Regions from separate parts of the Mesorhizobium sp. WSM1293 genome, predicted to be linked through region 3. Evidence: predicted binding sites of a transcription regulator. Region 3 holds the regulator's gene; each other region holds the start of a gene.

Region 1 (10,219 bases), on a different contig from region 3:
GGTCGAGACCGGCTCGGCGATCACCTGGAAGTATCCGAGCTGCATCCTGCGCGGCGACGATTCCTCGGGCGAGTTCTATTCGATCGCTGTCTCGAACGGTTATCAGCAGGTCGACAGCGGCACCAAGATGATCCACCTCGGCAAGAACACGTCGAGCCGCATCATCTCCAAGGGCATCGCCGCCGGCTTCTCGCAGAACACCTATCGCGGCCAGGTCTCGGCGCACCGCAAGGCGACCAACGCCCGAAACTTCACCAACTGCGACTCGCTGCTGATCGGCGACCAGTGCGGCGCGCACACCGTGCCCTACATGGAAGCCAAGAATTCGACGGCGCAGTTCGAGCACGAAGCGACGACGTCGAAGATTTCCGAGGACCAGAAATTCTACGTCATGCAGCGCGGTATCCCTGAAGAGGAGGCGATCGCGCTGATCGTCAACGGCTTCGTCAAGGACGTCATCCAGCAACTGCCGATGGAATTCGCGGTCGAAGCGCAGAAGCTGATCGGTATCTCGCTTGAGGGCTCGGTCGGCTGACCGGACAGATATTCAGGAAACGAAAAAATGCTTGAAATCAGAAATTTGCACGCCCGCATCGTCGATGACGGCACCGAAATCATCCGCGGCCTGAACCTGACGGTGAAAGCCGGCGAGGTCGCCGCGATCATGGGGCCGAACGGCTCGGGCAAATCGACGCTGTCCTACATCCTCGCCGGCCGCGAGGACTATGAGGTGACCGAGGGCGACATCCTCTACAACGGCCAGTCGATCCTCGAAATGGATCCGGCCGAGCGCGCCACGTCAGGCATCTTCCTCGCCTTCCAGTATCCGATGGAGATACCGGGCGTCGCCACCATGGAATTCCTGAAAGTGGCGATGAACGAGCAGCGCAAGGCGCGCGGCGAGGAGCCGCTGAAGATCCCGGAATTTTTGAAGCGCGTGAAGGAAGCCGCCGCCTCGCTCAGCATGGACATGGCGATGCTGAAGCGGCCGCTCAACGTCGGCTTTTCCGGCGGCGAAAAGAAGCGCGCCGAGATCCTGCAGATGAAATTGCTGGAGCCGAAATTGTGCGTGCTCGACGAGACCGATTCCGGCCTCGACATCGATGCGCTGAAGATCGTTTCCGACGGCGTCAACGCGCTGCGCGCGCCGGACCGGGCGTTCCTGGTCATCACCCACTACCAGCGCCTGCTTGAGCACATCGTGCCCGACACCGTGCACGTGCTCTACAAGGGCCAGGTTATCAAGTCGGGCGACAAGTCGCTGGCGCTTGACCTGGAAGCCAACGGCTACGCCGGCGTGATCGGCGAAGCCGCGTGAGATGCCAGAGGTAATACCGATGAACATGCACACACAACCGCAGCGGACACCGGCCGAGACAGCGTTGATCGACGCGTTCGGCGACCGGTTGTCGCTGCTGCCCGGCGACGGCGCGGTGATGCTGAAGCGCGACGACGCCATCGAGACGATCAAGCACGGCCTGCCGACGCGGCGCGTCGAATCCTGGCACTATACCGACCTGCGCCGGTTGCTGAATACCGTGCCGGACTTCGACCCGGCCGCCTTGGCCAAAGTCATTGCGCCGATCGTCGACGGTTCCACCGTGGTGTCGATCCTGAACGGCAAGTCCGACGCCAAAGCGCCGGTTCTTGAAGGCGTCTCTTTCCAGCGCCTGTCGGAAAAGCTGGTCGACGGCAGCGCAGCACCTGGGCTCGACCCCTATGGCAGCGACGACGCCATCGGCGCGCTGAACACGGCTTTCGTCGCCGACGGATATTTTGTCGACATCGCCGATGGCGTGGAACTCGAAAAGCCGGTCGAGCTGCAGAACCTGCAGGCCGGCGGCCAGACCCATGTGCGCCTGGCCGTTCGTGTCGGCGCCGGCGCCAAGGCCGTCATCGTCGAACGGCAGACAGGTGACGGCGCTGCCCTGGGCAGCTCGGTCAGCCAGCTCGTGCTCGGCGAAGGCGCCGAGGTGACGTGGCTGATTGTCCAGGAACAGCCGGAAACGGCGACGCATCTGGCGCAGTTCAAGGCCCATATCGGCAAGAATGCCAAGCTGACGCTGTTCGTCATGAACGCCGGCGGCAAGCTCGTGCGCCAGGAGATCATGGTCAGGACGACTGGCGAAGGCGCCGATTTCAAGCTGCGCGGCATCAACCTCTTGGCCGGCGACACCCACACCGACGTGACCATGGTTCTCGACCACGCCGTGCCGCACACGACCTCGACGGAGATCATCCGCAACGTGGTGACGGGCAAGGCGCGCGGCGTGTTTCAGGGCCGCATCAACGTCCATCAATATGCGCAGAAGACCAACGCCAAGATGGCATGCAACACGCTGTTGCTGTCGGACGACGGCGAGTTCTCGACCAAGCCGGAGCTTGAAATCTTCGCCGACGACGTGATTTGCGGCCATGGCGCGACGGTCACCGAGATCGACCACGATCATCTGTTCTACCTGATGGCGCGCGGCGTCGACGAGAAAAGCGCGCGGGGCTTGCTCGTGAAGGCCTTTGTCGCCGAGGTGATCGAGGAACTGGACGACGAGGCGATCGTCGAAGCGCTGGAAGCGCGGCTCGACGGCTGGTTCGTGGCACACGGGTGACCTGATGAACGCACCGGGCAAGATCGGAGATTTCTACGACGTCGAAGCGATCCGCCGCGATTTCCCGATCCTGTCGCGGGAAGTCTATGGCAAGAAGCTGGTCTATCTCGACAATGGCGCCTCGGCACAGAAGCCGCAGGTGGTGCTCGACGCTGTCCAGCACGCCTACAGCCAGGAATATGCCAACGTCCATCGTGGCCTGCATTTCCTGTCCAATGCCGCGACCGACGCCTACGAAAAGGCGCGCGAAACGGTACGCCGTTTCCTCAACGCGCCAAGCACCGACAACATCATCTTCACCTCGAACACGACCTCGGCCATCAACACCGTGGCCTATGGCTATGGCATGCCCAACATCGGCGAGGGCGACGAGATCGTGCTGTCGATCATGGAGCACCACTCCAACATCGTTCCCTGGCATTTCATCCGCGAGCGGCAGGGCGCCAAGCTGGTCTGGGTGCCGGTCGACGATCTCGGCGTCTTCCACATCGAGGAATTCGAAAAACGGCTGACCGACCGCACCAAACTGGTCGCCGTCACGCAGATGTCGAATGCGCTGGGCACGGTGACGCCGATCAAGGAAATCGTGCGCATCGCGCATGCGCGTGGAATTCCCGTCCTCGTCGACGGCAGCCAGAGCGCCGTGCATATGCCGATCGATGTGCAGGATCTCGACTGCGACTTCTTCGTCTTCACCGGGCACAAGGTTTATGGCCCTTCGGGCATCGGCGTGCTCTACGGCAAGAAGGACATTCTCCAGGGCATGCGCCCCTTCATGGGCGGTGGCGAGATGATCGAGGAGGTGACGGAAGACATCGTCACCTACAACGAGCCGCCGCATCGTTTCGAAGCCGGCACGCCGCCGATCGTGCAGGCGATCGGACTGGGTGCCGCGCTCGACTATATGGAAACGATCGGCCGCGAGCGCATCGCCGCGCATGAGGAAGACCTTAAGAACTATGCGCATGAGCGGCTGCGCGCCATCAATTCGCTGCGCATCTTCGGCGATGCGCCCGGCAAGGGAGCCATCATCTCGTTCGAACTGCAAGGCATTCATGCGCACGACGTGTCGATGGTGATAGACAGGCAGGGCGTTGCAGTCCGCGCGGGCACCCATTGCGCCCAGCCGCTGTTGAAACGTTTCGGCGTAACCTCCACATGCAGGGCATCGTTCGGCATGTATAATACCAGGGCCGAAGTCGACGCTTTGGCCGAGGCGCTTGAAAAAGCGCGCAAATTCTTCGGATGACGATTTTTTTGGGTGACGACCATGGATGATGCAAGCATCGCTGCCGAGACCACTCCGGAAACCGCGCCCAATGCGCTGGTTTCGGGATCGGCCATCCCAGCCGACGAACTGGCGCGGTTGACCGACGACATCGTATCGGCGCTGAAGACGGTCTACGATCCGGAAATCCCGGCCGATATCTACGAGCTCGGCCTCATCTACAAGATCGACATCGAGGACAATCGCTCGGTCAAGATCGACATGACGCTGACCGCTCCCGGCTGCCCTGTTGCCGGCGAAATGCCCGGCTGGGTCGAAAATGCCGTCGGCGCCGTCGAAGGCGTGTCCGGCGTCGAGGTCAACATGACCTTCGACCCGCCCTGGTCGGCCGACCGCATGTCGGAAGAGGCGCAGGTGGCGGTGGGTTGGTACTAGCCCGACAGAGGCTGGTGCACTTGCGCCATGGATAAAACTTCACCATTTTAGGTGAGGAATCATTCGGCAGGCCTTGAACCTGCATGGAATGGAAGGAAAAAGAATGGGACGCTTCGCCGTCATCACCATGACCGAAAAGGCCGCCGACCGGGTGCGCGAGATCGTCGCCACCCGCGACAACGCGCATGGCATCCGCCTCGGCATCAAGAAGGGCGGCTGCGCCGGCATGGAATATACGGTCGATCTGGTGACCGAGCCCAACACCAAGGACGACCATATCGAGCGCGACGGCGCGCATGTCTATGTCGCGCCCGAGGCTGCGCTATTCCTGTTCGGCACCGAGATGGATTTCGAGCAGACGACGCTGCGCACCGGCTTCACTTTCCACAACCCGAACCAGAGCTCGGCCTGCGGCTGCGGCGAATCCGTCGAACTGAAGCCGGCCGACCTGAAGGCACTGGCAGAGGCACGCGCTTCGGCCTGATTTTTTCCTTCGCCCCGTTTACGCGGAGAAAGTGTCACGAAGTGACGGATGAGGGGCAGCGCCAGCCTCTCCAGAGTTAGCTCCGCCCAGCCTGCCGGCGTACGTCGTTAGAAAATCCAAGCAATTGGCTTTTCGTTCGGTGCGCGGATCACTCCTCACCTCCCCGTAAACGGGGCGAAGAAACTCACTCCACCCACATGCCCGTCCGCTTGTGCCAATCGGCGATCGATTCCTCGGGATAGACGTCGAAGACCTTGTCGTGCTTGCCAACCACCGGTTCCACCCAGTTCGCTTTGTATTTCAGCATCAGGTGCACTCGGCTCGGCGGAATGGGTAAATCGCTGTCGATCGCTGAGGCGAAGGGGTGCACCAGTTCCGGCCATGTCGGATCGTAGAGCCAAAGGGCTGAGCCGCATTTCTTGCAGAAATTGCGCTCGCCGGTTGAGATTTCGCAATGCGGATGCTCGTCGTCCTCGATCTCCGCCCGAAAGACGCCGAGGCTGCGCTTGCCCCTGATGTTCAGTGTCTCGTTGTCGGCACCGAGATTGATGGCGAAGCCGCCGCCGCCTTGCTGCTTGCGGCAGATGGAGCAGTAGCACAGCATGAACGGCGCCGGCGTGTGGCTTTCCACCTCGAAACGCACGGCATTGCAGCGACAGGACCCTTTCAGCAGAAGCGGCATGGCGGGAAAACTCCGATACCTCTCTCAACCTGTCAGCATGATTTTGGTTGCGGCGATGACAAGGCCAGATGCCGGTGACATGATCGCGGCATGGACAATGAACGCATCGCCGAACTGTTCGAGGGTCTCGGCCCTGTCAGCATCCGCAAACTGTTCGGCGGCAAGGGCATCTATTTCGACGGCGTCATCGTCGCCATCGTGCTGCGTGGCGAATTGCTGTTGAAAGCCGACGAGCAAAGCGCGCCCGAGTTCGAGGCCGCCGGCTGCACGCAATGGACCTATACCGGCTCGCGCCACGGCAAGCTGGTCGCCATGCCCTACTGGAGCGTTCCCGACAGCGCTTTCGATGATCCCGACGAGATGACGGTCTGGGCACGGCGGGCCTATGAGGCGGGGCGGCGGGCGGGGAAGTGATGCCAGCCTTCTTGGCACAGCGGAGGGACAGCACCCCCCTCTGTCCCGCCGACCTTGGAGGCCGTGCCCTACAATGCCCTGGCTATCCTCGCCGCCAGCCGTGCATTGTTTTCCACCAGCGCGATGTTGGTCTTGAGGCTCCTGCCGCCGGTCAGTTCGAGGATTTTTCCCAGCAGGAACGGCGTCACCGCCTTGCCGGTCACGTTGAGCGCTTCGGCGGCCTTCTGCGCGGCCTCGATATAGCCCGTCATCTCTTCAGCCGGGATTTCCTGGTTTTCCGGCACAGGATTGGCAATCAGCATGCCGCCGGCGAGCCCTAGTGCCGCCCGCGTCTGGTAGAAATGCGCGATCTCTTCCGGCTCGTGCAAGGTCAGCGGCGCGCGGAACGGCGATTGCCTGGACCAGAAGGCCGGCATCGTCTCGCAGCCATGGCCGATCACCGGCACGCCGCGCGTCTCCAGCACTTCCAGCGTCTTTTCGATGTCGAGGATGGCCTTGGCGCCGGCCGAGACGACAATCACCGGGGTGCGCGCCAGCTCGTCGAGATCGGCGGAAATGTCAAAGCTCTTTTCGGCGCCCTTGTGCACGCCGCCGATACCGCCGGTGGCGAACACTTTTATGCCGACCATATGCGCCGCGATCATCGTGGCGGCGACCGTGGTGCCGCCGGTGCGCCCTTGCGCCACGGCAAAACCGAGATCGGCGCGCGACAGTTTCATGGCGTCGCCCGTCATCGCCAGCGATTCGCGCTCGCCGTCCGAAAGCCCGATCTTGATGCGGCCGCCAACCACGGCGATCGTCGCCGGCACGGCGCCGCCATCGCTGATGATCTTTTCGACATCAGCCGCCATGGCGCCATTGTCGGGGTAGGGCATGCCATGGGTGATGATGGTGCTTTCCAGCGCCACCACCGGCCGGCCGTCGGCCAGGGCCTGCGCCACCGGCGCGTGGATGTCGATGAAGGGGCGGGCGGTCTCAGGGGTCATCAAGGTCTCCTATCCGGAATGCGGCGCGTCCGTCGGACGCTCGGCAACATCGCGGCACTATGAATTCGCCGGTCTCATGCCACTTCCCTGGCATCCGGCACAAGAGCCAACGCTTCCGCGAAGCTCGCCGCGGTGAACTCCGGAACGGCGGCGGCGCTTTCGATGGCAAGCGTCGCCCCGGCAATGCCTTCGCGCAGAGCTGCCCGCAGCGGCAGTCCGCGCAGCAAGGCAGCGACCGTTGCGCCCGCCAGCGCATCGCCGGCGCCGGTGACGTCGGCGACCTTTCTTGGTGGCGGCGGCAGGATAGAGAAGGCGCCGGCTTCATCGAAGCCCAGCATGGGCCCGCCGCCTGCCGTCACCACGCCGCTGACGAGGCCGCTGCATCGCAACCCGTCGACGACCTCGCGCTTCGTGGCATTCGCGGCGACGCCGGCCAGCGCCATGGCCTCGCGCCGGTTCATGAAGACCAGCGAAAGCTCCTTCAGCACCGGTAGCAACCGCACCACCTTGGCCGGCGAAATGGCAATCGCGAAAACCGGCTTGCCCGCAGCGAGCGCGACCAGCCGTTCCAGCGCCGAAGAGGGCAGATTGGCGTCGCACAGGATCGCGTCGGCGGCGGCGATCACCTCCCGCACCTTGGAGCGCCTGATCTGCTTGGGAAACGCCAAATCATAGAGCGCCATGTCGGCAAAGCCGACGATCAGCTCGCCCTCGCTGTCGATCAGTGCCGTGTAGCTCGGCGTCGTGCGGTCGAGGAAGACCGCCGACAGGTCGGTAATGCCTGCCCCGGCAATGGCTCGCGAAACGGTGTCGGCAGCGGGATCGCCGCCGCGAACCGACATCAGCGACGCGGAGACGCCGCGCCGCACGGCACTGCGCAAGGCGTTGAAGACGCCGCCGCCGACATCCTCGCGCATTGTGCCCGGATTGGAGGCGGCGGGCACGTAAGCGCCGGACACCTGGCCCCGCCGGTCGATATGGGCACCGCCTACGGCCAGTATTTTCGCGGATTTCAGCATGCCGGCGATATGACCTTTGTTATTCCAGCCGCACAAGCGCTAGGCTGTGCGACCGAGCTTCGCATGCAAGGCGGCGATTCGGCAGATCGAAACAACCGGCCGTCTGGCCCAACGTGCGGTGCATCCCTGATCGAATCCTTGGACAAAAAAAGAACAAATCCGGATATTGCTTGTTTTTCAGATATTTGACCCCTCTTGCCAAATGAGAACAAAAAAGGTACAAATAGGCAGGGATTACGGATTGTCCGGCCTTCATTGACGACCAAGGGGTGATGTATCATGGCTCAGAATTCTTTGCGGCTGGTAGAGGACAAGGCAGTGGACAAATCAAAGGCTCTGGATGCGGCGCTGTCGCAGATCGAGCGGGCTTTCGGCAAGGGCTCGATCATGCGGCTCGGCGCCAACGAGCAGGTCGTCGAGATCGAAACGGTGCCGACCGGCTCGCTTGGCCTCGACATCGCGCTTGGCGTCGGTGGCCTGCCGCGCGGCCGCATCATCGAGATCTACGGGCCGGAAAGCTCGGGCAAGACGACGCTGGCCCTGCACACCGTGGCCGAAGCCCAGAAGAAGGGCGGCATCTGCGCTTTCGTCGATGCCGAGCACGCGCTTGACCCGGTCTATGCCCGCAAGCTTGGCGTCGATCTCGAAAACCTGCTGATTTCGCAGCCCGACACTGGTGAGCAGGCGCTGGAAATCTGCGACACGCTGGTGCGCTCCGGCGCCATCGACGTGCTGGTGGTCGATTCGGTCGCGGCGCTGACGCCACGTGCCGAAATCGAAGGCGAGATGGGTGATTCGCTGCCCGGCCTGCAGGCCCGCCTGATGAGCCAGGCGCTGCGCAAGCTGACCGCCTCGATCTCGCGCTCCAACACCATGGTCATCTTCATCAACCAGATCCGCATGAAGATCGGCGTCATGTTCGGTTCGCCCGAGACGACGACCGGCGGCAACGCGCTGAAATTCTACGCATCGGTGCGCCTCGACATCCGCCGCATCGGCTCGGTCAAGGACCGCGACGAAGTCGTCGGCAACCAGACCCGCGTCAAGGTGGTCAAGAACAAGCTGGCGCCGCCCTTCAAGGTGGTCGAGTTCGACATCATGTATGGTGAAGGCGTGTCCAAGACCGGCGAACTGGTCGATCTCGGCGTCAAGGCCGGCGTGGTCGAGAAGTCGGGCGCCTGGTTCTCCTACAATTCGCAGCGTCTCGGCCAAGGCCGCGAGAATGCCAAACTGTTCCTGCGCGACAATCCCGACACCGCACGCGAGATCGAGCTGGCGCTCCGACAGAATGCCGGGCTGATCGCCGAAAAGTTCCTTGAGAATGGCGGCTCCGAAGGTGGCGACGACGGGTTCGAGGAGGAATCCGGCGCGATGTGACAACTCGCGAGGTCGGCCGGAGTTCGGCCATAATCGCATTCTATTATCTCGGGCTTAAGTAATCGAGTTCCGCGTTAATGCGTTTTGAAACCGCCGGCCCAGTGCCGGCGGTTTTGCGTTTCGGCGGCGAAAACAGGCCGGTTCGAACGGCCGGCAAAGGCCGTGGATTGGACCAATTCCGTGTTTCTGGACAGGGTGAAGCGCGGCGGCTAAAAGGCCAAGTCCTAATCTTCTAAAACGCAGAGCCCATTTCCGCCGGTTTGCCGGCGGCCCTTCCGAAAAGGCAGCATTCATGAGTGGCGTGAACGAAATCCGGTCGACATTTCTCGACTACTTCCGCAAGGAGGGTCACGAGATCGTCGCGTCGAGTCCGCTGGTGCCGCGCAACGACCCGACGCTGATGTTCACCAACGCCGGCATGGTACAGTTCAAGAACGTCTTCACCGGCCTGGAGAAGCGGCCCTATTCGCGCGCCTCGACCGCCCAGAAGAGCGTTCGCGCCGGCGGCAAGCACAACGATCTCGACAATGTCGGCTACACCGCGCGTCATCTGACCTTCTTCGAGATGCTCGGCAACTTCTCCTTCGGCGACTATTTCAAGGAGCGCGCCATCGAGCTTGCCTGGAACCTGATCACCAGGGAATTCGGGCTGAGCAAGGACAAGCTGCTGGTCACCGTCTATCACACGGATGACGAGGCGGCCGGCTTCTGGAAGAAGATCGCCGGTTTTTCCGACGACCGCATCATTCGCATCGCGACCTCGGACAATTTCTGGGCGATGGGCGACACCGGACCCTGCGGGCCGTGCTCGGAGATCTTCATCGACCGCGGCGAGCACATCTGGGGCGGCCCTCCCGGCAGCCCGGAGGAAGATGGCGACCGTTTCCTGGAATTCTGGAACCTGGTGTTCATGCAGTATGAACAGGTGACGAAGGAGGAGCGCATCGACCTGCCGCGCCCCTCGATCGACACCGGCATGGGCCTGGAG
Region 2 (10,219 bases), on a different contig from region 3:
GAGGGCACCGTCTGCAGGCCGGGGCAGGCCGGACGGGATTCTTGGTGCGCGACGGATCAAACCATCGCGACGAATTGTCTCTTCAAAGCAGCGTCAGTTGCACCTGGTCTTTCCCGGCGGCAACGAACTGATCGGTCCGCAGCGTGCGCCGTTCGGCATTGAGACCAAGCCGCTTGGCTGTGATCTCGAAGCGCCGGCCGATCTGCCAGGCATAGGGACCGGCGCCCTTCATGCGCTTGCCCCATTCCGAATCGTAGTCCTTGCCGTCACGCATGGAGCGGACAAGCGACATCACATGGCGGTAACGGTCGGGATAATGGCGCAGCAGCCAGTCCTTGAAGATCGGGCTGACCTCCAGCGGCAGCCGCAGGATCACATAACCCGCCTCGCGCGCGCCGGCCGCACGTGCCGAATCGAGGATGCGTTCCATCTCCGGATCGGTCAGGCCCGGAATGATCGGAGCCACCATGACCGACGCCGGAATGCCGGCATCCGAAAGCTGCCGGATCGCTTCCAGCCGCTTGGTCGGCGTCGACGCGCGCGGCTCCATGGTGCGCGCCAGCATGCGGTCGAGCGTCGTCACCGACAGCGCCACCTTGGCGAGCCCTCGTTCGGCCATGCGCGACAGGATATCGATATCGCGCGTCACCAGGGCGGACTTTGTCACGATGCCGACCGGATGGCCGCGCGCTTCCAGCACTTCGAGGATTTCGCGCATGATCCGGTATTGCTTCTCGATCGGCTGGTAGGGGTCGGTGTTGGTGCCGATGGCGATGGTGCGCGGCTGATAGCTGTCCTTCGAAAGCTCCTTGTCGAGCAAGCGCGCCGCATCAGGTTTGGCGAACAGCTTCGATTCGAAATCCAGACCCGGCGACAGGCCCATGAACGCGTGCGTCGGGCGGGCAAAGCAATAGACGCAGCCATGCTCGCAGCCGCGATAAGGGTTGATGGAACGGTCGAAGGAAATGTCGGGCGATTCGTTGCGGGTGATGATGGTGCGCGGCTTCTCGACCTGCACTTCGGTCTTGAAGGGGGGCAGTTCTTCCAGCGAATTCCAGCCATCGTCGAACACGTGCCGGCTGACTGGCTCGAATCGGCCGGACGGGTTGATGCCGGCCGACCTGCCGCGGTTGCGGTCCGGGCGGACACGCATGCCGCTCTGCTCGACCATCGCATTGGCCATCTCGGCTCTTCCTGCTCCGAAAGCTGCAATGTCGGCGCGCACGATCTGTTCCATTTTCGCCCGCTCCCAGGGACTGTTCGTGTTGTGTCGAATCGCTCTGTTCATGAAATTATTCCTATTTCATCGACGAGAACAAAGCAAGAACTTTCTATGTGCGATGCAAAACTGGCGCTGTGCGGCGCTTTCCGCTATTCGGCTAAGGATGCTCAGTGTTCTCATCGAAACCCGCAATGACGAGGAGGGCCTCGCCCGCACGCTCGCCTCGCTGATTGGCGGCGCGGTCGAAGGCGTGGTGCGTGAAGTTATCGTCTGCGACACAGGCTCCACCGACCAGACGCATCGTGTGGCCGAGCATGCCGGCTGTCAGTACGTGACCGGCGGTGTCGCTGCCGGCATCCGCCAGGCAAAGGGGGATTGGTTGCTGCTCCTGGAACCGGGCGCGCGGTTGGTGGAGGGCTGGATCGATGAGGTTGTCGCGCATACGGCCAGGCAGACCATGGCCGCACGATTTTCGCGCACGCGGGCCAGCCGCACGCCATTCCTGGCACGGGTCTTTTCGGGAAACCGCGCCCTGGCCGACGGATTGCTGATCAGCAAGCGTCAGGCGGCGGCCGCGGCCAAGAGTGCCGGCAGTGCTGAGGCCATCGCCCGCGGCCTCGCAACGAAGCGGCTCGACGCCGAGATCTGGATGGCGCCCGCCAAGCAGGAACGCCGCTCCTCGACATGATTTTTTGCAGCTGCTCAGGCCATTGTGCATTGCACAAAATCTGACGCGGGGTTAGCTTCCGTTCAAGCGGGAATTGGGTTTGGGACATGCCGAGTGGCGAGCACCGATGCGGCATCGGTGGTGCTCTCATAGCCGAGGACCCAATGAAGCTTTCAACCCCCGACACATCCGGCGCGGCCAGTCTCGAGGCTATTGCACGCGACGGCAGTCTGTTGCGACGCATCGCGGTGCGCATTCCGACCTATCTCAAGGACCTGCGCGAAAACCCCGCCTGGCTGCCGATGTTCGTGCTGGCGCGCACAATGCCTGGACGCCGCATGCATTGGCTGGGCGCAAAACGCGCCCGCCCGGTCGCCAATGCCGGGGATACGATGTTTGCCGGTGTCGAACGGGGAGCGGTCGTCGATGCGTTGCGCTCCGACGGGCTGTTCTCAGGCTTGGTCCTGCCGCCTGATATCCATGAAGAGATCGCCGACTTCGCCGGGCGCACGCCTTGCTTCGGCAATTTCGACCGCCGTCTCGAATTCATGCCGGGGGAACATGCCGAGGCCGAGAAACGCCTTGGCCGCTCGCTGCTCAGCGGGCATTTTTTCGAGCGCATCCTCGACTGCCCGGCGGCGCTTGCCATCCAGCGCGATCCGCTGCTTCTGGATATTGCCGCGCACTATCTCGGCGGCCAGGCAAAACTGATCACGACGCGCGTCTGGTGGAGTTTTCCAACCGGTGCCGCTTCGGACGCCGACAAGAACCTCGCCTCGCTCGGCAAGTATCATTTCGACCTCGATGATTGGCGCATGCTGAAATTCTTCTTCTACCTCAAGCCGGTCGACGCCGACACCGGTCCGCATGTCTATGTCAGGGGCAGCCACAAGCGCCGCAGCCTCAAGCACCAGCTCACGCTTCTGGTTGGCCACCCCGCGCAACAGGTGCTGGATGTCTATGGCGAGCAGAGCCCGGTGACGCTGACCGGCGAGGCCGGTCTCGGTTTCGTCGAGGACCCTTTTGGCTTCCATATGGGCACCGTGCCGGCACGCACGCCCCGACTGATGATGGAAGTCGGCTTCGGCGTGTCGCCGCCGTCGCGCCGGCGGTTTCATGGCGAGCCGGTCATCCGCTGAGAGCGACGCTTGCCTCGGCTTTACGGAGCTGATTTGCCGCGCCGCAAATGCTCGTCCAGGCGCGGCATGATCTCGACGAAGTTGCACGGCATATGCCGGTAGTCGAGCTGTGCCTTCAGGATGCCGTCCCACGCGTCCTTGCAGGCGCCTGGCGAACCCGGCAGCACGAAGACGAAGGTGGCGTTGACGACGCCGCCGGTCGCCCGGCTCTGGATCGTCGAGGTGCCGATCTTGTCGTAGGAGATCCGGTGGAACACTTCCGAAAAGCCATCCATGCGCTTTTCGAAGATCGGCTCCAGTGCGTCCGGCGTCACGTCACGGCCGGTGAAACCGGTGCCGCCGGTGGTGATGACGACATCGATATTCTTGTCCCGCGACCACGCCAGAACCGTGTCGCGGATTTTTTCCCGATCGTCGGTGACGATATCGCGGGCCGCCAGCATATGGCCGGCCTCGGTGATGCGGTCGGCCAGCGTCTGGCCGGATTTGTCGTCGGCGAGGCTGCGCGTATCTGAAATCGTCAGCACCGCGATGCGCACGGGAATGAAGGAGCGGCTCTCGTCAATTCTGGCCATCCGATACCTCCGATGCGATGCTGCGCGTCGCCGCGACGAACCAGTCGGGCTGGCGGCCGCGGATTTCGGCGGCGGCGCGCTTGGCGACATTGCCGGTCTCGAACAGGCCGAAGCAGGTGGCGCCGGACCCGGACATCCGTGAAAAACCGGATCCGGCCTTGTTCAGCCAGGAAAGCGCCCTGCCGATAGCCGGCTGCATCGCCAGCGCGGCGGGCTCGAGATCGTTGCGGGTGATCTCCAGCCAGTTGCGCAGGCTATGAAAATCGATGCTGCGCGGCAGCGGCGGCAAGGCCTCATTGTCGCGCCGGGAAAGCGCCGCAAAGACGTCCGCCGTCGAGACCGGGGTGCCCGGATTGACCAGCACCAGGCCAAGCGCCGAAAAATCCGGCACCATCGACAGTTCATCTCCGATGCCGCGCGCGACCAGCGGCTTTGCCGCCAGGCACATCGGCACATCGGCGCCGAGCGAAATGCCGATCCGCGCCAGCTCTGCGCCGTCGATATCCAGGCCCCATGTCTCCACCAGCCCGCGCAGCACGGTCGCCGCGTCGCTCGAACCGCCGCCGACGCCGGAGGCGACCGGCAGGTTCTTTTCCAGCCGGATAGCGACCGGCGGTGTTCTCTCGTGCCCGACCGCCTGTCGCAGGGCATCGCGCGCCCTAGGCACCAGATTGCTGGCGTCGAGAGGAACGGCCGGGGCGTAGCGGCCGGACACGGTAAATTCATCGATGTCGGCGGGCGCGATTGCGATCCTGTCGCCAAACCGCGTGAACACCGCCAGGCTTTCGATCCGATGATAGCCGTCAGGGCGCCTGCCGGTGACATGCAGCGCAAGATTGATCTTGGCGTGCGCGTGCCAGCTACGCGACCCGATGTCGGTGTCCACAATGGTCTGCGAAATGGTGCTCAGTCCTTGGCCAGCCGGTACTCGCCGGTCTTCGGATCCTTGACCAAAGTGCCCATCGCGCCGTTGGCCGTCTGCTTTTCGGTACGCCGCACCTTGGCGGTCACGCGTTCGGCTTCGCGGATGAAGGTGCGGTAGCCGAAATAGGCGGCGACGCCAACGACGGTGAAGAAAATGATCTGCGGCATACCAAAACTCCTCCCACGCTGGGCCGGCGAAGGTGGCCGGTCGGGTCGGTTAAGCTCTCATGCTAGACGCTTTTGCCGGGTTTTCAAAGCTCGAAGCGAGACCACAATGCGCGCTCTTCCGCCGCATCGATCAGGCCGCTGGCGGCAGCGCCTGCGATCTCGGGCGCTGAAAAGCCCTTGCTTGAGCCAAACAGGCCGAAGCGGCTGAGGAAACCGCGCGGTGTCGTGATCAGCCTGAGCTGGGTTTTCGCCCCGAAACGGGTCTTGAGCACCGTACGCATGTCGCCGAGCGCATCGACCAGGCCGAGTTCAAGGCCCTTGATGCCGGTCCAGAACAGGCCGGTGAACAGGTCCGGGTCGTCTTTCAGTTTCGCGCCGCGCCGCTCCTTGACGAGGTCGATGAACGTGCCGTGCACCTCGAGCTGCAGCGCCTTCAGCCGCTCGACATCTTCCTTTTTCTCGGGCTTGAACGGGTCGAGCACCGCCTTGTTCTGGCCGGCGGTGTGGACGCGTCGCTCGATGCCGATCTTCTTCATCAGTTCCGGGAAGCCGAACGAAGCCGAGACCACGCCGATCGACCCGACGATGGAGGATGGGTCGGCGAAGATCTCATCACCGGCAACCGCGATCATGTAGCCACCCGACGCCGCCACGTCTTCGACGAAGACCAGCACCTTTCTGTTCTTTTCCGTGGCCAGGTCACGGATGCGCTTGAAGATCAGCCGCGACTGCACCGGCGAGCCGCCGGGCGAATTGATCGAGATGGCGACTGCCGGGGCGTCGTAGGAAAACGCCTTCTCAATGAGGCCAGCGGTGGAGGCCAGCGACAGGCTCGGCCGGAACTGGCCACCGCCTGCCATGATGGTGCCGTGCAGCCGGATGACCGGAATGGTGACGACGGTGGAGCGCCAGGATTTCGGCAGCAGGCGGTTGATAAGGCGTTTCACGAGGGCGCGGTCTCCGGTCGATAGGTTGCAGGCATGTAGGGATTTCCCGGCCAACGGCAATGTGGCCAGGCAGAATAGCTCAATCTCCGAACAGCGAGGCGAGGCCGTTGGTAATCATTTCGCTGCGCTCGTCAGGGCCGTTGCCTGATTGCGCGTGCAGCATCAGGGGCGGGCGGATGGCAAGCTTTCCCCGTGTCCCGAGCGCTGCCCGCACAACGATGCGGATTGCCGCGGCGTCTGGGCGAGGGTGGACGGCGAGCATTTCGGCATCGCCGAAGCGCCCTGCGATCGCATCGAGAATGGCGCCGAGCTGTTCGGGGCGGGCGATGACGGCAAGCCCGCCGCGCGGCCTGACAACCGCCGCCGCACTGCGGATCCAGCTCTCGAACACCCCGTCCTCCATGACATGGGCCTCTTTTCTGAGGCGATCGGGGGAGGCGCGGTCCCGGGGGGCGTTGAAGGGCGGGTTCATGATGACGAAGTCGAAATCATTGTCGGCGAGGCCGGCGGCCGCCCGCGCCCGGCCCGATACGGTGACATCGGCGACCAGCACGGAGGCGCGATCGCTCAGATGGGCATTGCCGGGATGGGCAAGGGTGGCTGCCGCGAAGGCCGCCATTTCCGGCGCGCGTTCGACAAGCACCGCCTCGGCGGCCGGGCAGCGCGACAGCACCGCCAGGCCGGCGGCCCCGGCACCGGCACCGAAATCGGCGAGACGACCGGCAAGGGAGGACGGCACGGAGGCCGCCAGCATCATCGCATCCATGCCGGCGCGATGACCGCCTTGCTTGGGCTGCACCAGCCAGAACCGGCCGCGATGGAAAGCGTCGACCGTATGGGCCGGCGTGTCCGGGACAAGGGCGGCGGGCGCGGCGGACATTATCTTCCGCGGATTTCGTTGGCGATGCCGGCATCCCTGAGGATGCGCCGTGCCGCGTCGGCCTGGTCGGCGTCGACCATGACGCGCTTCTGCAAAAGACCGATCGACCCTTCGAGAATGCTCATATTCTGGTCGGCGACAAAGCAGGCAATGCCGGCGTCGCGCATCAGCGATTCGACAAAGGAAATGATCACGGCATCGTTGGTGCGGACTAGTTCTATCATCGTATGAAACTCGCAGTTTGCGCTATTGATGTAAACGGGCAGGGGATTCCGGGGCAGAGCCGTTCCCTTGGGGGTCGTTGACATTCTGTCGCCGCCGCCGCGCCAATTCGCCACTTGCCGTGCCCATGTCCGCCGCCCTAGAGTCCATACAGGGACTAAGGGTGCCGTCGCACGCTCTATACCAAGACGGGAGTGATTGTCGTGGGTGTCGTTCTCAACATCGAAAACGGGAAGCGGGAGCCCGCCTCCATCAAGGATCTGATCGATCTGACTGCCGCCGATATGGGGCGCGTCAATGAATTGATCCTGTCCAAGGCCGGCTCCGACGTCGAGATGATCCCGGAGGTCGCCAACCATCTGATCTCGTCCGGCGGCAAACGGCTGCGGCCGATGCTGACGCTGGCCGCAGCCCAGATGTTCGGCTATGCCGGCGAGGGCCACGTCAAGCTCGCCACCTCCGTCGAATTCATGCACACCGCGACGCTTCTGCACGACGATGTCGTCGACGAGAGCGGCATGCGCCGCGGCAAGAAGACCGCCCGCATGATCTGGGGTAACCAGGCAAGCGTGCTGGTCGGCGACTTCCTGCTCGGCCAGGCTTTCCGCATGATGGTCGATGTCGGCTCGCTCGAAGCGCTCGATATCCTGTCGAGTGCGGCCTCGATCATCGCCGAGGGCGAGGTCATGCAGCTTGCCGCCGCCAAGAACCTCGAAACCACCGAGGACGAGCATTTCGCCGTCATCAAGGCCAAGACCGCCGCACTTTTTTCGGCTGCTGCCGAGGTCGGCCCGGTTATTGCCCAGGCGACGCGCAACGATCGCGCCGCGCTGCGCTCCTATGGCATGAATCTCGGCCTGGCCTTCCAGCTGATCGACGACGCGCTGGACTATGGCGGCACCAGCAAGGATCTGGGCAAGAACGTCGGCGACGATTTCCGCGAGGGCAAGGTGACGCTTCCGGTCATTCTCGCCTATCGGCGCGGCACCAAGGCCGAGCGCACCTTCTGGAAGCGCGCCATCGAGGACAATGTCGCCGATGACGCCGGCCTGGAAAAGGCGACCGGCCTGATGACCCGCCACGGCGCCATTGCCGACACGATCGGACGCGCGCGCCATTTCGGCGAGATTGCCCGCGACGCACTGGCGCCGCTCGAAGCGACGCCGCAGAAATCGGCGCTGATCGACGTCATCGATTTCTGCATCAGCCGGGTCAACTAAAGGCTGGTCTTTCGCGACGCTACCTCTGGCCTGCGCTAAGAGGAAGTTTAGGAATTCGGTCCCGCCGTCTCGACAAGCCGCCCTGCCGCAAATTATCTATAAAACATGGCAAAGGGCACAGACGACACCATCGCGGTGCGCATCAGCAAGGTTCTGGCGGACCGCATCATCTCCGGTGCGATCGAGCCGGGGGCCAGGCTTCGGCAGGATCATATCGCCGAGGAATTCCAAACCAGCCATGTTCCGGTGCGCGAGGCCTTCCGCCGCCTCGAGGCGCAAGGGCTGGCCATCGGCGAGCCGCGCCGCGGCGTGCGTGTCGCGTCTTTCGATCTGGGCGAGGTCAAGGAAGTCGCCGAAATGCGCGCCGCCCTTGAAGTGCTGGCGCTGCGCCACGCCGCGCCGCATCTGACATCGGCCATTCTCGATCTCGCCGAGGAGGCGACCAAGGCCGGCGACAAGTCCCGCGATGTCAGGTCGTGGGAGGAAGCCAACCGCGCCTTCCACCGCTTGATCCTCGCGCCATGCGGCATGCCGCGCCTGCTCGCGACCATCGACGATCTGCACGCGGCAAGCGCCCGTTTCCTGTTCGCGGCATGGCGCTCGGAGTGGGAGACACGCACCGATCAGGACCATCGCGCGATCCTCGCCGCCTTGCGGCAGGGAAACACCGAATCGGCGGCCGTCACACTGGGGCGGCACGTCCAATGGATTGGCCGCAAGCCGGTCAGGACGGCTTCCGGAACGACGCGCGAAGCCTTCGCCATCGTAGGTTAGACGGCCTCGGCCAAAGCCAGGGCTTGCAATCTCCAGGGAAGTGTGGATTCGATAATAGATCGAAAACAGAAATTATCTATAATTTGAAATCGATCGAAGGAATCCCAATGACAGACGTCGCATTCTCACCCAGCAAGCCGTCGTTCAGTCCGCTCCGGCTTCAGGATCGTTCCCTTGCCTGGCAGGTCGGAGCCGTCGTGCTCGGCACCCTGTTCCTGACGCTGTCATCCTACGTCGAAGTGCCGATGGTGCCGGTCCCGGTGACGATGCAGACCTTCGCCGTGACATTGGTCGGCGCGCTCTATGGCTGGCGGCTTGGCGCGCTCACCATCGCCGCCTGGTTGGTCGAGGGCGCTGTAGGCTTTCCCGTTCTGTCCGGAGGGGCAGCGGGTGCGGCGCATTTCGTCGGGCCGACGGCTGGCTATCTCTTCGCCTTCCCGCTTGTCGGCGCCCTCGTCGGCTGGCTGGCCGAACGCGGCTGGAACGGCAACAGAGTGGTGCTGGCATTTGTCGCCATGCTGCTTGGCAATCTTGCCTGCCTCGTGCTGGGCACAGCATGGCTTGCCGTCATGATTGGAGCCGAACAGGCCGTTACCTTCGGCTTCCTGCCGTTCATCGTCGGCGGCTTGCTCAAGTCGGCGCTGGGTGCCGCGACCCTCATGGCGCTTCGCGGCGGCAAGGCCAAGCCGGTCAATCCGTGACGATCAGGCTGCGCGCCCACCACCTCCTTTGCCTGCTCACCTATGTGGGCAAGGGATACAGCCCCGCCTTCACCGCCAATTATGATCGCGTAGCGGAGCGCCTGAGCCGGGGCGAGGACATCCTCCTCGTTTCCGGCCCGGACGATGTCTGCGCCCCGTTGCTTGATGAGCTGGAACCGCACTGCCTCAACGAGAGTGTCGTCGAGCGGGACCGGCTCGCCACGCAGGATGTGGGCGAGTTGCTGGCGCGGCCAATCCGCGTCGGCGCCCGTCTTGATCTCGATGCTGCGATGCTGGGCCGGATGCGGCAGGCCTTTTCGGCTGGCCGTGTACGCAAGGCCTGCGGCGGCTGCGAATGGAACGAACTGTGCAGCACGATAGCGGCCGGCGGCTACGGCGACACGCTGGTGCAGCGGTCTGCCTCGCCAGGCGAGGGCTGATATTGGCCCGACCCTTCGCGGTCGAAGCGGAGCCTCAGCGGTCGAATCTGTGATATATTCGGCGCCGCGTAGGGCCATGGCCGAAATCCCAAGAGCGGAAACTGGTGCCTGTCGCCATGATTTGTTAATCGGGTGCCCGGATTGTGAATTCGAGGCGGATTGAAGCGCGACCCCAAAAAGGCCATGCTTTGCCTGGAAAGATCGAGTCTACGCCGATCCCGCTGACGCGGAGATGGCGCCTGGCTGAAAGGGATACGATGCGGCAAGGACGTGCGCGCTGGCTGACAAGGCTGGCAATTGTGACAGGCATGGCGATCTCGGCTTTGCCGGCCTATGCCAA
Region 3 (10,219 bases):
CGGAAATGTCGGTGGAGTCGTGATAGAAGGCCGACAGCGCGCCGACCACGCCGCACATCACCGCCATCGGATGCGCGTCGCGGCGGAAGCCGGTGAAAAAGCGCGACATCTGCTCATGCACCATGGTGTGGCGCGTCACGCGGTAATCGAAATCGTCCTTCTGCGCCTTGGTCGGCAATTCACCGTAGAGCAGGAGATAGCAGACCTCGAGGAAGTCGCCATGTTCGGCCAACTGGTCGATCGGATAGCCGCGGTGCAACAGGATGCCGGCGTCGCCGTCGATGAAGGTGATTTCGGACTCGCAGCTTGCCGTCGAGGTGAAGCCGGGATCGTAGGTGAAAGCGCCGGTGGTTGAGTAGAGCGAGGCGATGTCGATCACATCAGGCCCGACCGAACCGCTTCGCACCTTGAATTCATGGGTCTTGCCGGCGAATTCAAGCGTTGCGGTGGCCTCTTGGGTCTTGCCCAAATCCAGTTTTTTCGCAGCTTCGGTCATTGCAAACTCCTTCTTGTTTCCTCATGCCGGCAAAGGCAAATTTCGCAGAGCGACACGTCGAAAATCACCGCAATGCGCGTATTCGCCACCGCATTTCAGGAGGTGCGTGCCAGATTGGGCCAAGGCCTAATGTTGCACTGCGAAACCCGCCTTTCAATGCCAATCTTCTTGGGCCAGTTTGCTCCTAATCGATTTGATCTGAGATGCGCGCCAGGCTTTCCTCGCGGCCGAGCACGGCGAGCACATCGAACACGCCCGGCGAGGTGCTTTTGCCGGTCAAAGCGGCGCGCAAAGGCTGGGCCACCGCGCCGAGCTTGTGGCTGCCGGCCGCTGCCACCTCGCGGATCGCCGCCTCCGCCGAGGCGGCTGTCCAGTCATCCGCAAGCCCGTTCAAAGCTTCGTGAGCACTGCGCAGGATCTTGCGGGCGTCATCGGTGAGCAGAAGCGCCGCCTTGTCGTCGATCGGCAGCGGTCGCGTGGCAAACAGGAAGGCCGCGCCGTCGACGAGCTCCACCAGCGTCTTGGCGCGCTCCTTCAGGCCCGGAAGCGCTGCCAGCAACTGCGCCTTGGTGCTGTCGTTCAGGCGTGCGGCGATCGCCGGGCCACCTTCGAGGTAGGGCAGGGTGGCGATGAAGATGTCGAACAGTTCGGCATCGCTCATGCGGCGCATATGCGCGCCGTTGATTGCCTCCAGCTTGGCGAAGTCGAAGCGCGCCGCGCCCTTGTTGACGTCGCCGATGTCGAACCAGGAAATCATGTCCTTTATCGACATGATCTCGTCGTCGCCATGGCTCCAGCCGAGACGCGCCAGGTAGTTGAGCAGCGCCTCCGGCAGGTAGCCCATGGCGCGATAAGCCTCGACGCCAAGCGCGCCGTGCCGCTTCGATAGCTTGGCGCCATCGGCGCCGTGGATCAGCGGGATATGCGACATGGACGGCACGTTCCAGCCCATGGCGTTGTAGATCACGGACTGGCGAGCGGCGTTGGTCAGATGGTCGTCGCCGCGGATGATGTGGGTGACGGCCATGTCATGATCGTCGACGACGACGGCATGCATGTAAGTGGGATTGCCGTCGGAACGCAGGATGATGAAGTCATCGAGATCCTTGTTGGGAAAGCGCACGTCGCCCTGGACCCGGTCATGGACGACGGTCTCGCCTTCGGTCGGCGCCTTGATGCGGATGGCGCCCTTGGCACCTGCGGGTGCCTCTGATGGGTCGCGGTCGCGCCAGCGGCCATCGTAGCGGGGTGGCAGCCCCTTGGCTCTGGCGGCCTCGCGCATGGCCTCCAGTTCGGCTGGCGTGGCGTAGCAATAATAGGCCTTGCCCATGCGCACGAGCTCCTCGGCCACCTCGCGGTGGCGCGGCGCACGCTCGAACTGCGACACTGGCTCGCCGTCCCAGCTCAGGCCAAGCCAGGAAAGCCCGTCGAGGATGGCAGCCGTCGCGGCTTCATTGGAGCGTTCGCGATCGGTGTCCTCGATGCGCAGCAGCATCGTGCCGCCGGTGTGCTTTGCATACAGCCAGTTGAACAGCGCCGTGCGCGCGCCGCCTATGTGCAAATAGCCGGTGGGCGAAGGGGCAAAACGGGTGACGACCTTGTCGGACATGGAACTCTCGGAAACCATCTGAAGCGGGGTGCGGTCGCGCGGACTTTCGCGCTTTGCGCGTTCATGTAGCATAGGGTGTCGAGGGCGCAAGGGGCAGACCCGATGGCTGGACGAGGCTGGGGCTCGGATCAGGGCGAGGACGCTGCCATTGGCGTCCGCGAACGGTCCCTGTTTGCGCCTCTGCCAGCCTCATTGCCGCCGCCGTCGCCCCTCGTGCCGGATTCCGGCAAGCTGCCCTTGCAAACGGGTGTCGCCGCCTCTGTTCCGGTTGCCGGAACCGGCAGGATCGTGCGCGTGCGCCGGCAGATCGGCCTGATATCACTGCCTCGCCTGCGCCACAGCGTGAACACGGCGGCGAGCCTGGAACTCGACCGGGGCGTGGCCTTCCTGCTGGTACCGGTCTGCCTTGCGATCGGAGCGATCGGCTATTTTTCGCTGACGGCTGAACCCGACTTTGCGAGACCTGTCGCGGTTGTCATCCTGACGGGGATCTGTGCGCTGGTCTCGCGCTCATGGCCAAAGACCCATCTGTGTTTCATGGCGGCACTTTTGTGCGCCCTAGGACTGCTTGCTGCCAAGGTCGAGACGTGGCGTGCGGGCACACAAATGTTGGGCTCGGAAATCTCGACGCAGGTGACCGGCCGCGTCGTCTCGCTCGACCGGATGGAAACTGGCCGTATCCGGCTGACCATCGACGTAACATCGACCGCAAGACCGAAACTGCGCTATGCGCCGGAACGGGTACGGCTTTCGGCACGCAAGATCCCGGCTGACGTGACCGCAGGCTCGCTCATCACCGGATATGCCAAGCTTTTGCCGCCGACCGGGCCGGTGCGACCGGACAGCTATGATTTCTCCTTCGACAGCTATTTTGCCGGCATTGGTGGCAGCGGATTCTTTCTCGGCAATCCAAAGCTTGTCGTCAGCGATGATGGCGACATGCCGCTGTCGGCCCGAATTTCCTCCAGCGTGGAAAATGCCCGTGAAGGCATCGCCGACCATATCAGGGCGAGCGTCGGCGGCGCCGAAGGCGAGATCGCCGCGGCGCTGATCGTCGGCGTGCGCGCCGGCATTCCCGACGACATCAATGAGGCGATGCGACGTACCGGCATCTACCACATCATCTCCATTTCGGGACTGCACATGGCTCTGGTCGCCGGCACCATCATGGGGTTGCTGCGCGGCGCCTTCGCCTTGTTTCCCGATTTTTCCGCGCGTCGCCCGGTCAAGAAGTATGCCGCTGCCGCCGCACTGTTCTCGATCGCAGCCTACCTCGTCATCTCAGGTATCGTCGTCGCCGCCGAGCGCAGCTTCATCATGCTGGCAGTGATGCTGATTGCAGTTCTGTTCGATCGAGCAGCACTCACCATGCGCAATCTGGCGATCTCGGCGATCGCCGTCATCGTGGTGTCGCCGCATGAGGTGGTCGGCCCGAGTTTTCAGATGTCGTTCGCCGCGACCGCAGCTCTGGTCGGCGCCTATGCCGGCTGGGCGGATCACCGCGCGGGAAAAGCAAGACCGCCGCCGCCGAAGCGATCCTTGCCCGGGTTCCTGACACGAAAATTCCTGCTGGCGGCAATCGGTCTGGCCATGACCTCGATCATCGCCGGCAGCGCCACGACGCTGTTTGCCATCTGGCATTTTCAGCGTGTGTCGCCGCTCAGCCTGTTCGCCAATCTCGCGGTTATGCCGATCGTCACCGTCGTCATGTTCCTGGCCGTCGCCAGCGCGCTGCTGATGCCTTTCGGATTGGATTGGCCAGGTCTCTACCTGATGGGCAAGGGCCTGACGATGATGATCGCCATATCGGGCTGGATCTCCGAGCGTTCGCCTGTCGATGGGGTCGGGCTGATTTCGCAACAGTCGGTCCTGCTGGTGGCCATTGCCCTGGTCATCGCGACGATGGCGACGACATGGCTGCGGCTCGCGGCTCTGCCATTCGCGTTGGCAGGCTTGCTGACCGTCTCGGATACGCGCACGCCCGATGTGCTGATCTCGGAAGACGCCCGGCTGGTGGCGTTGCCGATCGGTGGCGGTGAGCTTGCCGTCAGCCGGCAACGGCCGAACGAATTCACCGTCGACAACTGGAAACGCGCGCTGACATCGGAAACCATCGTCGTTCCGGAAGTGTTCGACAACAGCGATGGGCAATTCGACGTCGCGGATGCCGTTGAGCTACCGCCGGGATCGCCGTTCTATTGCTCCTCAGGCGTTTGCGTGGCCAGGCACATGTCCGGTGCGATCATTGCCTATGTCGAGGACCGCAAGGACACCTGGAAAGCCTGCGGCTTCGCCGAGCTGATCGTCGTCAACGATGCCACCGCCTATGACGCCTGTCACAACCCGCTGGTTCTCGTCATCACCAAGCGGCAACTGGCTCGCAAAGGCAGTGCCGCGGTCTTCTTCGATCGCCAATCGGCGACCACGCCGGCGACGATCAGCTTCGCGGTGGACAGCCCATATCGGCCCTGGCACACGCAACGCAGATACTCTCGCGAGGCGAGGGGGCTGGCACCCTTCAAGAAACCCGAGAAGCCAGTGGTCAACCCACAGCCGTCTCAGTAGCGACGGATCAGGCCGACGAGCTTGCCTTGCACCTTGACCCTGTCCGGCCCGAAAATCCGTGTCTCGTAGGCTGGATTGGCGGCTTCGAGGGCAATCGAGGCGCCCTTGCGGCGGAACCGCTTCAGCGTCGCTTCCTCTTCATCGACCAGCGCCACGATGATCTCGCCGGGGCTGGCCGTATCGGCGTTACGGATGATGACGGTGTCGCCGTCGAAGATGCCGGCCTCGATCATCGAATCGCCCTTGACCTCCAGCGCATAGTGCGCGCCGCCCATGATCATGTCCGGCGGCACCGAAATCGAATGCGTCTGATGCTGGATGGCATCGATCGGCACGCCGGCGGCGATGCGACCCATGACCGGGATCGAAACGGCAGAGACCGCATCGTCGTCATTGCCGGGCGAAGGCATCCGCGAAGGCGCCGGCTTGATCTGCCGGCCAAGAGCACCACCCTGACCAAGACTGCCCTGGATGACGCTTGGCGAAAACTTCTTTGCCGCATTGAGGCCTGGCGCGATGGAGTCCGGCAGCCGCAGCACTTCCAGCGCGCGGGCCCGATTGGGCAGCCGGCGGATAAAGCCGCGCTCCTCAAGGGCCGTGATCAGCCGATGAATCCCGGATTTGGAGGCAAGGTCGAGCGCCTCCTTCATTTCGTCGAAGGATGGCGGAATGCCGCTCTCCTTCAGGCGTTCATGGATGAACATCAGCAGTTCATGTTGCTTGCGTGTCAGCATGGCGGCCCCCAGGTTCCCTGAAACCAGAATCGAAAAACAAACCCAGAACAAACACTATCTGTTCCAGTTGTGTTCTGCAACCGTTTAAAGTTTAATGAATTTGTTAAGGCTGCTGAAATTATTTGGCGCTTGCCAGCGGGTTACGATCGACGGGCGCCACCTTCGGCAATGCGCCTGCTCACATTGAAATTGTTATGGTTAATGACCTGTGGCTTATCCTCTACCAAAGCTTGGCGTTATCTGTCGATCAGCCTCGACAAGGGGCGATTGCAACCTTCGGGACGTTCGTTTGCCGTGAACGAAACGGAGCCAAAACGCCAACGTCAGTTGGGCATTTTGGCTGGAAATTCAGCTCTCCGTCATTTGCCAGGCAGTGAGGGCAGCGACGGCGGATCGCCGGGATCGGTGCGTCAGGTAACGGCTTCCTTGACGGCGAAACGCTGGTCCTTCCATGCACCCGTGCGCAGAATGTCTTCCAGAACCTCAACCGCCAGCCACACATCCTTGTAGCTGACATAGAGCGGCGTGAAGCCGAAACGGATGGTCGACGGTGCGCGGAAGTCACCGATCACCCCGCGCTCGATCAGCGCCCGCATGATTTGATAGCCGTGGTCGTGAAGGAACGACACCTGGCTGCCGCGCCTGGTCGCGTCGCGGGTGGTCTCCAGCGTGAGACCGTAGGCGCCGCACTTGGCTTCGACGAGCTGGATGAACAGTTCTGTCTGCGCGACGCTCTTCTTTCGCAATGCCGCCATGTCGACGTCGCTCCAGATGGCAAGCGCGCCTTTGAGCGCCCGCATCGACAGGACCGGTTGCGTACCGCACAGAAAACGGCGGATGCCGGTGCCGGCAACATAACCCCGTTCGAAGGCAAAGGGCCGCGCATGGCCCCACCAGCCGCTGAGCGGCTGGCTGATATCGCCGTGGTGGCGCTGCGCGGCATAGATGAAGGCCGGCGCGCCCGGACCGCCGTTGAGGTACTTGTACGTGCAGCCGACAGCGAAATCGGCATTTGCCTGATCGAGCTCGACGGGCAGGGCGCCGGCGGTGTGGCAGAGATCCCAGACGATCAGCGCTCCGGCCGTATGAGCCCTGCGCGTCAGCGCCGCCATGTCGCGCAGTTCACCCGATTTGTAATTGACGTGGTTGACCAGCACCACCGCGACGTTTTCGTCGATCAGATCTTCGATGGTCGGCGCGTCGACGCCCGCGAGGCGCAGCAGGACGCCATCCCGGGTCGAGGCCACGCCTTCGGCGATGTACAGGTCGGTGGGAAAACTGTCACCTTCGGCGACGATGGCTGACCGGCCGGGCCGCATCTCCATCGCTGCGTGCAGCACCTTGTAGATGTTGGTCGATGTCGTGTCGCAGACAACGGTCTGGCCGGCCGCGGCTCCTATCAGGCGTCCGAGCTGGTCGCCGAGTTCGATCGGCATCTCGAACCATCCGGCCGTGTTCCAGGCTCGGATAAGATCTCGGGCCCATTCCTGCGTCGCCGCCTGCTGCAGCTCGCCGAAAACGGCATGAGATGCTGCCCCCAGTGAATTGCCGTCGAGATAGATCACCCCCTCCGGCAGAATGAAACGGTCGCGCATGGCCCGCAGCGGATCCGTGGCATCCATCGCTTCGACTGCGGCGAGATCAGGAATTCCACTCATGGTCAGTCCCCGGTTGTTCGCGAAGGGTTTCCGCCACAGAGCGTCCCTTCGGTGAGCCTGTTCTCATTTCGATGATGTCAGAGCCGAGTGCGGACCGTCCACAGCTCCGGAAACAGCACGACCTCGAGCATTTTCTTCAGATACGAAGCACCCGACGTGCCGCCGGTGCCGCGCTTCAGACCGATGATGCGCTTCACCGTGGTGACGTGGTTGAAGCGCCAGCGGCGGAAATAATCCTCGAAGTCGACCAGCTTCTCGGCCAGTTCGTAGAACATCCAGTAGCGCTGCGGATCGCGGTAGATAGTCTGCCAGGCGACCAGGACCTCTTCATTCTCGGTTCGCGTCTCACGCCAGTCCGTGCGCCTGGCATCGGCACCGATGTCGAATCCGTTGCGCGCCAAAAGCAGCAGCGCTTCGTCGTAGAGCGATGGCTCGGCCAGGATGGCTTCCAGCTTTCCGCTGAGGTCAGGCCGATGCTTGTGAGGGCCGAGCATGGCCAGGTTGCGGTTGCCGGCCATGAACTCGATGGCGCGATACTGCCAGGACTGGAAACCCGAGGACTGGCCGAGCGCGTCGCGAAACTCGGTATATTCGCTGGGCGTCATCGTTCGCAGCACATCCCAGGCATTGTTCAGCTGCTCGAAGATGCGCGCGACTCGCGACAGCATCTTGAAGCTCGGCTCGAGCCGGTCGGCGCGGATCGAGCGGATCGCGGCGCCAATCTCGTGCAAAGCGAGCTTCATCCACAGTTCCGAGGTCTGGTGCTGGATGATGAACAGCATCTCGTCATGCGCCGACGACAGCGGCGTCTGCGCCTCCAGCACTTTCTCCAGGTGCAGATAGTCGCTGTACGACATGCGCTCGTTGAACGACATCTGTGCGCCTTCGGACGCCGGATCGTAGGGCTCGCTCAATTGACTTTCTCCGTGCGCAGCCGGAAGCGCTGGATCTTGCCGGTCTGGGTCTTGGGCAAAGCAGCAATGAATTTCACCGATCGCGGGTATTTGTAGGGTGCGATCGTCGCCTTGACATGGTCCTGCAGGCGCTTGGTGGTCAATGCGTCAGGCGCCACGCCCTGCACCAGCACGACATGTGCCTCGACGATCTGGCCGCGCTCGGCGTCCTCGGCACCAATGACCGCGCATTCGGCGACGTCGGGATGTGACAGAAGTGCGGCCTCGACTTCGGGGCCGGCGATGTTGTAGCCGGCGCTGACGATCATATCGTCGGAGCGCGCAGCGAAATGGAAGAAGCCGTCCTCGTCCTGCGTGAAGGTATCGCCGGTGATGTTCCAGCCGTCGCGCACGTAGTCCTTCTGCCTGATATCGGCCATGTAGCGGCAGCCGGTCGGTCCGCGCACCGCAAGCCTGCCGGTCGCGCCGCGCGGTACTTCGCGCATCTCGTCGTCGACGATGCGCGCCTCGTAGCCGCCGACCGGCTTGCCGGTCGACGCGGGCTTCATGTCGCCAAAGCGGTTGGAGATGAAGATATGCAGCATTTCGGTGGCGCCGATGCCGTCGAGGATCGGCTTGCCGGTCTTTTGCGTCCACTCTTCGAAAACCGGAGCGGGCAAGGTTTCGCCGGCTGAAACGGCAACGCGCAGCGACGACAAGTCGGCACCTTCATCCATGGCCTTCAGCATGGCGCGATAGGCAGTCGGCGCGGTGAAGGAGATCGTGGCTTTGTAGGTCTCGATGATGTGGATCATGTTGGGTGGCGTCGCCTGCTCCAGCAGCGTCGCCGCCGCACCGAAGCGCAGGGGAAAGATAGCGAGCCCGCCAAGGCCGAAAGTGAAGGCCAGCGGCGGCGAGCCGACGAAGATGTCGTCCGGCGTCACCTCCAGGATTTCGCGGGCATAGGCGTCGGCGATGATCAGGAGGTCGCGGTGGAAATGCATCGTCGCCTTCGGCACGCCTGTCGTGCCCGAGGTGAAGCCGAGCAGCGCGACATCGTCGCGGCCGGTGTTGACGGCGGTGAATGTCACCGGCTTGTCGAGAGCGGCACGATCGAGCTCGGCATCATGGTTGGCGGTGCCGTCGAAGCCTATGACCTGTTTGAGGAAGGTGCTGTCCTTGGCGCAGGCGGTCATCTCGTCCATCAGCCTGGTGTCGCAGAGCGCGACGGTGATTTCCGCCTTGTCGACGATCTTGGCCAGTTCGCCGGCGCGCAGCATAGGCATGGTGTTGACGACCACGGCGCCGACCTTGGTGGCAGCCAGCCAGCAGGCGACCATGGCGGGGTTGTTGGCCGAGCGGATCAGCACCCGGTTGCCGGGCTCGACGCCATAATTCTCGACCAGCGCGTGGGCGAGCCTGTTCGTCCAGTCCGACAGTTCCTTGTAGGTGCGGCGGCGGCCATTGCCGATCAGGGCTGTGCGGTCGCCGAGGCCCTTCTCGACCAGCCGGTCGGTAAGTTCGACACCGGCGTTGAGGCGTTCGGGATAGTCGAAGCCATCGAGCAGTATATCGGGCCATTGCTCCGGCGGCGGCAGGTGATCGCGCGAGAACGTGTCGATATGCGCTGAAGGCCCAAGCATGTCGCCGCTCTCCCGTCTGCTGCCTGGCCAGTGCGCAATGCGCCTTGGCTGGATGTGGTGGATCCTAAGGTCCTGCTCTGAGGAGGCTTCGTGCTGCCCATCACGCCTGCTCGGAGATGCGCGCCGAAAGGGTGAACATCTGCAGGTGAGGGCAGCACAGCAGACCTCCCATTGTCGGCTGTTCGTGCGGGCAGGATCGCACCAGTCGAAATTTGTTTCAAGCCTAAAGTGTTTTTGCCCTGGAGCATTGACGCATGTCGTGGCGTTGGCCATTGCTGGCGGAGAAGCGATGCCGTTTTGGGGGAGGGCGCAGATGTTCGAACGTCACATCGTCGATTGGGATGATGCCTATGCCAACGGTGCGAACATCGCCGGCAGCGACCGTTGGCCAGCCGCCTGGGCGGAGCCAGCGGCAGCATTCCGCGATGCGCTCTCGGCAGAGAGCCGGGCACGGCTCGACATCGCCTATGGCGACGGGTCGCGCAATCGGCTCGATCTTTTCCTTCCCAAGGCCGCGCCCAAAGGACTGGTGGTGATCATCCATGGCGGTTACTGGCTGGAGACCGACAAGAGCTTGTGGTCGCATCTCGCCAAGGGCGCGGTCGGCAGCGGCTTCGCCGT

What was found. Region 3 encodes LexA, which represses DNA repair genes until DNA is damaged. Its sites were predicted from a motif close to TGTTCNNNNTGTGTTCNG; they were not measured.
Region 1: the regulator LexA is predicted to act here: its motif matches at 8,059-8,076, upstream of recA (recombinase RecA).
Region 2: the regulator LexA is predicted to act here: its motif matches at 1,312-1,329, upstream of M729_RS0133515 (PA0069 family radical SAM protein).

Annotation. Positions count from the first base shown of each region.
Region 1 covers NZ_AZUV01000013.1:23,919-34,137, reverse strand. Annotated here, with positions in the region: gene sufB (Fe-S cluster assembly protein SufB) at 1-535, shown strand, start outside; gene sufC (Fe-S cluster assembly ATPase SufC) at 563-1,318, shown strand; gene sufD (Fe-S cluster assembly protein SufD) at 1,338-2,606, shown strand; gene M729_RS0117655 (cysteine desulfurase) at 2,611-3,855, shown strand; gene M729_RS0117650 (SUF system Fe-S cluster assembly protein) at 3,877-4,269, shown strand; gene sufA (Fe-S cluster assembly scaffold SufA) at 4,373-4,753, shown strand; gene M729_RS0117640 (GFA family protein) at 4,938-5,435, opposite strand; gene M729_RS0117635 (TfoX/Sxy family protein) at 5,526-5,849, shown strand; gene M729_RS0117630 (pseudouridine-5'-phosphate glycosidase) at 5,918-6,835, opposite strand; gene M729_RS0117625 (carbohydrate kinase family protein) at 6,910-7,854, opposite strand; gene recA (recombinase RecA) at 8,134-9,231, shown strand; gene alaS (alanine--tRNA ligase) at 9,524-10,219, shown strand, end outside.
Region 2 covers NZ_KI911320.1:175,282-185,500, reverse strand. Annotated here, with positions in the region: gene M729_RS0133515 (PA0069 family radical SAM protein) at 83-1,237, opposite strand; gene M729_RS0133510 (glycosyltransferase) at 1,386-1,910, shown strand; gene M729_RS0133505 (hypothetical protein) at 2,054-3,028, shown strand; gene moaB (molybdenum cofactor biosynthesis protein B) at 3,049-3,603, opposite strand; gene M729_RS0133495 (4-(cytidine 5'-diphospho)-2-C-methyl-D-erythritol kinase) at 3,590-4,489, opposite strand; gene M729_RS0133490 (membrane protein) at 4,510-4,695, opposite strand; gene M729_RS0133485 (S49 family peptidase) at 4,779-5,642, opposite strand; gene M729_RS0133480 (methyltransferase) at 5,722-6,522, opposite strand; gene M729_RS0133475 (DUF2007 domain-containing protein) at 6,522-6,746, opposite strand; gene M729_RS0133470 (polyprenyl synthetase family protein) at 6,948-7,964, shown strand; gene M729_RS0133465 (GntR family transcriptional regulator) at 8,070-8,738, shown strand; gene M729_RS0133460 (biotin transporter BioY) at 8,846-9,439, shown strand; gene M729_RS0133455 (DUF1284 domain-containing protein) at 9,436-9,879, shown strand; gene M729_RS0133450 (tetratricopeptide repeat protein) at 10,137-10,219, shown strand, end outside.
Region 3 covers NZ_AZUV01000008.1:208,803-219,021, forward strand. Annotated here, with positions in the region: gene gltA (citrate synthase) at 1-496, opposite strand, end outside; gene gltX (glutamate--tRNA ligase) at 681-2,105, opposite strand; gene M729_RS0110880 (ComEC/Rec2 family competence protein) at 2,208-4,670, shown strand; gene lexA (transcriptional repressor LexA) at 4,664-5,404, opposite strand; gene kynU (kynureninase) at 5,815-7,062, opposite strand; gene kynA (tryptophan 2,3-dioxygenase) at 7,140-7,976, opposite strand; gene M729_RS0110900 (AMP-binding protein) at 7,973-9,598, opposite strand; gene M729_RS0110905 (alpha/beta hydrolase) at 9,912-10,219, shown strand, end outside.